2 linked regions of the Methylicorpusculum oleiharenae genome follow. The protein of the gene in region 1 interacts with the protein of each later gene in a pairwise test. Links are inferred from orthologs where the notes say so. Each region holds a gene or a part of one and is shown in the gene's direction. Other genes may lie near its edges. The genes, in order: GO003_RS23285 and GO003_RS07130.

Evidence for each region.
Region 2: the proteins of GO003_RS23285 (region 1) and GO003_RS07130 interact in binary tests that used the Escherichia coli proteins (3 or more experiments, as listed by UniProt). The link is inferred for Methylicorpusculum oleiharenae from one-to-one orthologs.

What each region holds. Positions count from the first base shown.
Region 1 is NZ_WUTY02000001.1:5,214,761-5,218,516, forward strand. Bases 158-3,585 are described here. They hold GO003_RS23285 (2-oxoglutarate dehydrogenase E1 component), read left to right. Parts: upstream 158-556; coding sequence 557-3,385; downstream 3,386-3,585. Other genes in these bases: odhB (2-oxoglutarate dehydrogenase complex dihydrolipoyllysine-residue succinyltransferase), read left to right, coding at 3,387-3,585. Also shown: GO003_RS23280 (DUF2914 domain-containing protein), read right to left, coding at 1-11; more of odhB, read left to right, coding at 3,586-3,756. UniProt on the Escherichia coli protein: E1 component of the 2-oxoglutarate dehydrogenase (OGDH) complex which catalyzes the decarboxylation of 2-oxoglutarate, the first step in the conversion of 2-oxoglutarate to succinyl-CoA and CO(2).
Region 2 is NZ_WUTY02000001.1:1,522,111-1,525,411, forward strand. Bases 281-3,253 are described here. They hold GO003_RS07130 (ATP-binding cassette domain-containing protein), read left to right. Parts: upstream 281-801; coding sequence 802-2,706; downstream 2,707-3,253. Other genes in these bases: GO003_RS07125 (YcxB family protein), read left to right, coding at 281-755; GO003_RS07135 (hypothetical protein), read left to right, coding at 2,691-3,206; GO003_RS07140 (universal stress protein), read left to right, coding at 3,215-3,253. Outside these bases: GO003_RS07120 (NAD(P)/FAD-dependent oxidoreductase), read left to right, coding at 1-63; more of GO003_RS07125, read left to right, coding at 234-280; more of GO003_RS07140, read left to right, coding at 3,254-3,301. UniProt on the Escherichia coli protein: Genetic data indicate it may be involved in ribosome assembly or function.

The sequences.
Region 1 (3,756 bases):
TGCTCTGCCATAACACCGCTCCTATCCATTACCTTTCGAGATTTGGCAACAACCAACCCATTCATTTTTCTTTCAATATAACATCTATTTGTTAATACTCATACAGACCAAAAGTCAACGCTTATAAGCAAAACAATGGAATTATCAATAAGCATCCATCCAAAATAATCTCTCTATTTCTGATTGAGAGTTATAGCGTCGAAAGTTTACTGTTTCTTACAACTCAGCCTTCAACTGAAAAAATACTGATCGGCTATAAATTGACCTGACATTGAAAAGTATTACAGGGTAAATAAATTTTCTGGACACTTAAAAATCAGCTTATATATATGAGGTCATAGACCAAAGAGATCGACCAATATCGACAATTTTAACTTGCGGCTTTTAGCAATCCGTATTCAGTCTGGATCAGGATGATTTTAAAATCAAAAAATACGCTAATCCCTTCACGTGAAGCTCTAACATTTTTCATATGTTTGTGGATTTTAACGTTTGGTAATATAACATTTTCGACCTAAGATAGGCCCAACTGCTAAAGAATTAACGGAATACATCAATGAGCGACCTCCTTAAACTGTTTCGAGAATCTTCATCCTTGTACGGCAGCAATGCCAATTTTATAGAAGAGTTGTATGAACAATATCTTCAGGACCCGGACTCAGTCGAAGATAGCTGGAAACAAAAGTTCGGCCATATTCGAAGCGACTCTATTCAGGAAACAGCGCATAGCCCAATCATCGAACGCTTCGCTTCATTAGCCCAACAATCTCAGGGCCGGCTAGCCAAATTACAAGGCTTTACGGAGCAGAGTGTCAAAAAGCAGTCGGCGGTCGCACGCCTGATTAATCACTATCGGGTTCGTGGTCATCAGATTGCAACGAATAATCCTTTACACACTACAACTCCGTATTTTCCTGATTTGGATCCTGCCTACTATGGATTGACTGAACTGGACATGGACACGTTGTTCGACACAGGAACGTTGTACGGCGTTGACCGGCTCCCCTTAAGAGATATTATTACCACTCTAAAAGAAATTTATTGCGGCAATATCGGAACAGAGTACATGCATATTGTCGACACCGATATGAAACGCTGGATTAAAAACCGGCTGGAAGGCGCCAAGATTCACCATAAACTGTCGGCCGACGAACAAATGTCGACACTTTTATTTCTGACCGCTGCAGAAGGCATAGAAAAATACCTGCACAATACTTTTGTAGGCCAAAAACGCTTTTCACTGGAAGGTGGCGAATCATTAATTCCTATCTTGGACAACATCCTCCAACGAGCAGGTGAGAAGCAAACGAAGGAGGTTGTGATCGGAATGGCGCATCGCGGCCGATTGAATGTCCTGGTCAACATTCTCGGAAAAAATCCAGCCAAGTTGTTTGAGGAATTTAAAGGCATACACATTCCCGCACCCGGGATGAATTCCGGTGATGTTAAATATCACATGGGGTTTTCTTCCGACATAGTTACGCCTGGCGGACCGATTCATGTGACATTGGCATTTAACCCTTCGCATCTGGAGATTATCAACCCTGTAGTGGAAGGATCGGTCAGAGCAAGACAAGACAGAGACCCCAGAGCTGACAGCCATAACACTATTTTACCGATTCTGATTCATGGCGATGCCGCGTTCGCAGGACAGGGCGTTGTGATGGAAACACTCAACATGGCAGGAACGCGCGGCTTTTCAACCGGCGGAACCGTTCATATTGTGGTGAATAACCAAATCGGCTTTACCACCAGCAACCCGGCCGACGCCAGATCCACGCTTTATTGTACAGACGTGGCCAACATGGTTCAGATTCCTGTTTTCCATGTCAACGGCGATGATCCCGAAGCGGTTTTATTTGTCGCAAAAATGGCGCTGGATTTTCGCATGACGTTTAACAAGGATGTGGTGATTGACCTCATTTGTTACCGCCGACTAGGCCATAACGAAGCGGACGAACCGGCGACGACCCAACCACTGATGTACAAATACATCAGGAACCGGCCAACGACACGCCATATATTTGCCAATAAGCTGATTGAAGACGGCGTAATTTCCAAAGAAGATGCCACTCGAATTGAACAGGACTATGTCCGGAAACTCGAATCGGGCCAAGTCGTCTCCAGGCCGATTGCCACTGAAAAAGTCTATTCTTATTCGGCCATATGGGATAAATACCTGAATAAAAAATGGACTCAAGCCTGCAAAACCGCGGTCTCCCTGGACGTGATACGTTTTTGCAACAAACAATTACAACTATTGCCCACCGGTTTTGAATTGCACCCTCGGGTCGGCAAAATAATGGACAGCCGGAGAAAAATGGCCGCTGGCGCACTCCCGTTAGATTGGGGATTTGCCGAAAATATGGCTTATGCAACCTTGGCTATGGAAAAATATAATGTCAGATTAACAGGACAGGATGTTGGCCGGGGCACGTTTTTCCACCGCCATGCCGTTCTTCACAATCAAATCGACGGCAGCACTTATCAGCCACTCAGCCATCTGGATCCCAATCAGGGTCGTGTTCAGATTTATGACTCTTTGCTTTCAGAAGAGGCGGTATTAGGCTTCGAATACGGTTACAGTTCAACCACCCCCGACTGCCTGGTCATTTGGGAAGCGCAATTCGGTGATTTCGCAAACGGCGCGCAAGTAGTAATTGACCAGTTCATTACCTCCGGAGAAACCAAGTGGGGCCGCCTCAGCGGCCTGGTCATGTTGTTGCCCCATGGATATGAAGGTCAAGGCCCGGAGCATTCATCCGCACGACTTGAACGGTATATGCAGCTCTGTGCCGAACATAATATCCAGGTTTGCACGCCAACGACGCCGGCTCAAATCTTCCACCTGTTGCGCCGCCAGATGATCAGAACATACCGCAAACCCCTGATCATTATGAGCCCCAAAAGTCTTTTGAGACACAAGCTGGCCGTATCTACACTTGAGGACCTGTCCAAAGGTAAATTCCAGACAATCATCAGCGAAACTGATTCGATAAACCCAAAAAACGTAAAGCGAATGGTGCTCTGTGCCGGGAAGGTTTATTTCGATTTACTGGAAACCCGCCGTGAAACTCATACTGAAGATGTCGCGATAGTGCGTATCGAACAACTTTATCCTTTTCCTGACAAACGGTTTAAAGATGAAATCGCTAAATATCCAAATCTTGAACTGATGATTTGGTGCCAGGAAGAACCCAAAAACCAAGGCGCCTGGTATCAAATCAGGCATCATTTCGTCGATACGCTTGCTACTCAAATCAACTTGCAATATGCTGGCAGAGCGGCCTCCGCTTCGCCGGCCGTTGGTAATTTTAAAAAGCATCTCGAACAACAAAAACAAGTCGTAGAATCCGCTTTATTCGGTAACTACAAAGGAAAATAACATGACCATTGAAGTCCGCGTTCCCGCTCTTCCGGAATCAGTTGCCGATGCAACGCTTATAAACTGGCACAAAAAACCCGGTGATTGGGTCAATAAAAATGAAAACCTTGTTGATCTTGAGACAGATAAAGTCATTCTTGAAGTACCCTCACCCAACTCAGGAATATTGAGCCAGATTGTCAAAGAAGATGGCGCCCTCGTTTTCAGTAATGATGTCCTGGCAATACTGGACACTGAAGCCTCTTCAACCTCATCCGACACCAGCCCTGCTGAAAATAAGGCAGAAGCCGTTATTGCACCGGCATCTGCGGCAAGCCCTGAAAAGATGGTTGAACAACCCGCATCCACAGCCGCCCAATCTTTGGAGGCCC
Region 2 (3,301 bases), 3.7 Mb from region 1 along the record:
GCCATGCTGACTTTATCGAATCTGTTTCGCCGCGGTGCTCATGCCAAAATCAAAATGCATTGAGGCGCCACTGATCACGCCGCGGTTTTTCTGTTCGCAGCGATGAACTGCCTCATAATCAGTCAGCCTCTCGTAAAAAACCGCTTTTTATTTGGATCAACGCTGATAGGCTAAAGCCTGGATGCGATTTTCTTTGTTACTAATTGAACTTTTAACTTTATATAAACACACTCATGTTTGAAATCGAATACGAATTCCGGGAGGAAGATTTAATCCACTTCAATGAAATGCAATATTTGAACTCCGATGACATTCAACATAACTTGAAAAAGAACCGGCTCATAGTGCCCGGTGTTATGTTCATCATAGGGGCTTTTTATTACTTTTATTACGGTGATATCCGGGCGGCTTCCTACGTCGTCGTTTTGGCTATTTTGTGGGCCTGGTTGTCACCCAAGATTTTGTTGCTGGATTTTCGCCGCCAGATTCTCACCAATTACACCTATAAAGAGAAATCGCGGATGTTTGGCACTTATACCTTGACGCTGGATCCTAAAGGACTGCTTGAAAAGTCGCCCAGCGGCAAAAATACCATGCCTTGGGATGAGATAGTGAGGGTGGAAAAGAGCGACCGTTATGTGTTTATTTATATTGGATTGAATACCGCATTGGTCATTCCCAGAGAAACGGTAAAAAAAGGCAATCTGGATGAATTCGCCGAACAAGCTGAAAAAATGCTCGATCGTTTAGGATAAGGCGAATTATGTTTGATTGTTTTGCTGTGCCTGAAACGGTAACGATATGCTGAATTTTAGAAATGTGGCTCTAAGACGGGGCGCGCGAGTCTTGTTTTCCGGTGCCTCTTTTACTCTGCATCGTGGTCAGAAGATTGGTTTGACCGGTGCCAACGGGGTGGGTAAGTCCAGTTTATTTGCTTTGCTTAGAGACGAGCTGCATCCGGATGAGGGCGATTTTTCGATGCCGCCAAATCTGGAAATAGCGCATGTGGCTCAGGAAACGCCAGGCGTCAGTTCTTCGGCGATCGATTATGTCATCGACGGCGATAAAGAATTACGGCGGTTAGAAAAGCGGTTGGCTGAAGCCGAGCAAGTTAACGACGGCATCAAGCTGGCAGAACTGCACGGCGCGCTGGATCATATCGGCGGTTATACCGCTCAGGTGCGCGCCTCGCGGCTGATGAACGGCCTGGGCTTTTTACCCGGGCAGCTTAATAATCCGGTCAGTTCGTTTTCCGGTGGCTGGCGGATGAGACTGAATCTGGCACAGGCGCTGATGTGCCGGTCGGACCTGTTGTTATTGGACGAACCCACCAACCATCTGGATCTGGATGCCGTGATTTGGCTGCAGGACTGGCTGTGTAAATATCCGGGGACTCTAGTGCTGATTTCCCATGACCGGGATTTTCTGGACAGCATCACCGATCACATTATTCATATCGAAAGCAATAAAGCTGAAATTTATACTGGCAATTATTCTGATTTTGAACGCATGCGGGCGGAAAAATTATCCCAGCAGCAAGCAGCTTTTGAAAAACAACAGCGGGAAATTGCCCATATCCAGAGTTTTGTTGACCGTTTCAGAGCCCAGGCGACCAAGGCCAAACAGGCGCAAAGCCGGATCAAGTCGCTGGAGCGAATGGAGCTGATTGCTCAAGCGCATGTGGATTCACCGTTCCATTTTACGTTTGCCAAACCCGATAAAATGCCCAATCCGCTGATCAATCTGAAGCAGGCAAATATTGGTTACGGCGATAAAATCATTATCGAAAATGTTGATTTAACCCTTTCTCCCGGCGACCGCATCGGTTTGTTGGGACCTAACGGAGCCGGTAAATCAAGTTTGATTAAAGTGCTGGCCGGCCAAATGCAGACGGTAGCAGGGCAATTGCTGATCTCGGACATGCTCAAAATAGGCTATTTTGCCCAGCATCAACTCGAGCAATTGCGCGTGGATCAGAGTCCGCTATGGCATTTACAAGCGCTGGATAAGCGCGCGACAGAGAAAGAGCTGCGCAATTATCTGGGCGGCTTCGATTTTCAGGGCGATAAAGTCATGGAAGCGGTAGAGCCGTTTTCCGGAGGGGAAAAGGCGCGTTTGGTGCTGGCTCTTCTGGTTTATCAAAATCCAAATCTGCTGCTGCTGGACGAGCCTACCAACCATTTGGATCTGGAAATGCGCCATGCCCTGAGTGTCGCCTTGCAGGATTATCAGGGTGCCATGGTCATCGTCTCGCATGACCGTCATTTGCTGCGCTCGGTCACTGACTCTCTGCTGTTGGTGGCCAATGGTGCTGTGCAGGCTTTTGATGGAGATCTGGACGACTATCGTCAATGGCTGACGGATCAGAAAAAAGGCGAGGAAGAGCCTTCGCAGGCAGGCAATGTCGTTAATGTTTCCAGAAAAGATCAAAGAAAACAGGACGCCGAGCGCCGGCACAAGCTCAAGCCATTAGTCGATGCCATAAAACGGACGGAACAGGCGGTAGAAAAATTGCATCAACAGCAATTTCTGATTGAACAGCAATTGGCCGATCCTGCAATTTACCAGGAGACTGAAAAAAATCGTTTAAAGCAGTTGTTGGAACAAAAAGCGCAGGTCGACAGAGATTTGTCGCGTGCGGAGGAAGCCTGGTTGACGGCGGAAAGTAAACTTGAAGAGGCGCAAGAGGCATGTACGAGTGGTTAAAGCTGTTGTTCAATATTGCCCTGCTTAAAAAGGGACCACAGGATATTCCTTATACCCGAGGATTGTTATTCTATTTGATCCTGTTTTACTCGGTTGTCAGCTTTCTCGTTTTGAGAATCAACGAGACGTTCAGTGATTCACTGCTGCAAATACTGTTAGGTGTTTTTTTAATACTCGTCTTCAGTAAAGCCCTGTTGTTTTTTTGGGGTAAACCTGAACGCTTTGAACAAACGGCGTGCGCGCTATTAGGCGTCGACGCCGTTATCAGTTTTCTTGCATTACCCAGCATTGCGACCATGGCGTCAGGGTATATTACTCTCCTGTCACTGTTTACTCTGGTGTTATTCATCGTTTGGCATTGGCTGGCGAGTGGCCACATTTTTCGCCATGCGCTCTCTCAATCATTGTTATTCGGATTAGGTGTTTCTTTTCTTTATCTGCTGGCTTCTTACCAGCTGGTTGGGTTTCTTTTCCCTGAAGCGCCCCCCGCCACTCTCTAGGAGGCATGATGCAAAACTACGCTCATATATTATTAGCCACTGATTTTTCGGACAACAGTAACTTGATTGCCGATCGCGCGAAAGCGCTGGCCGAC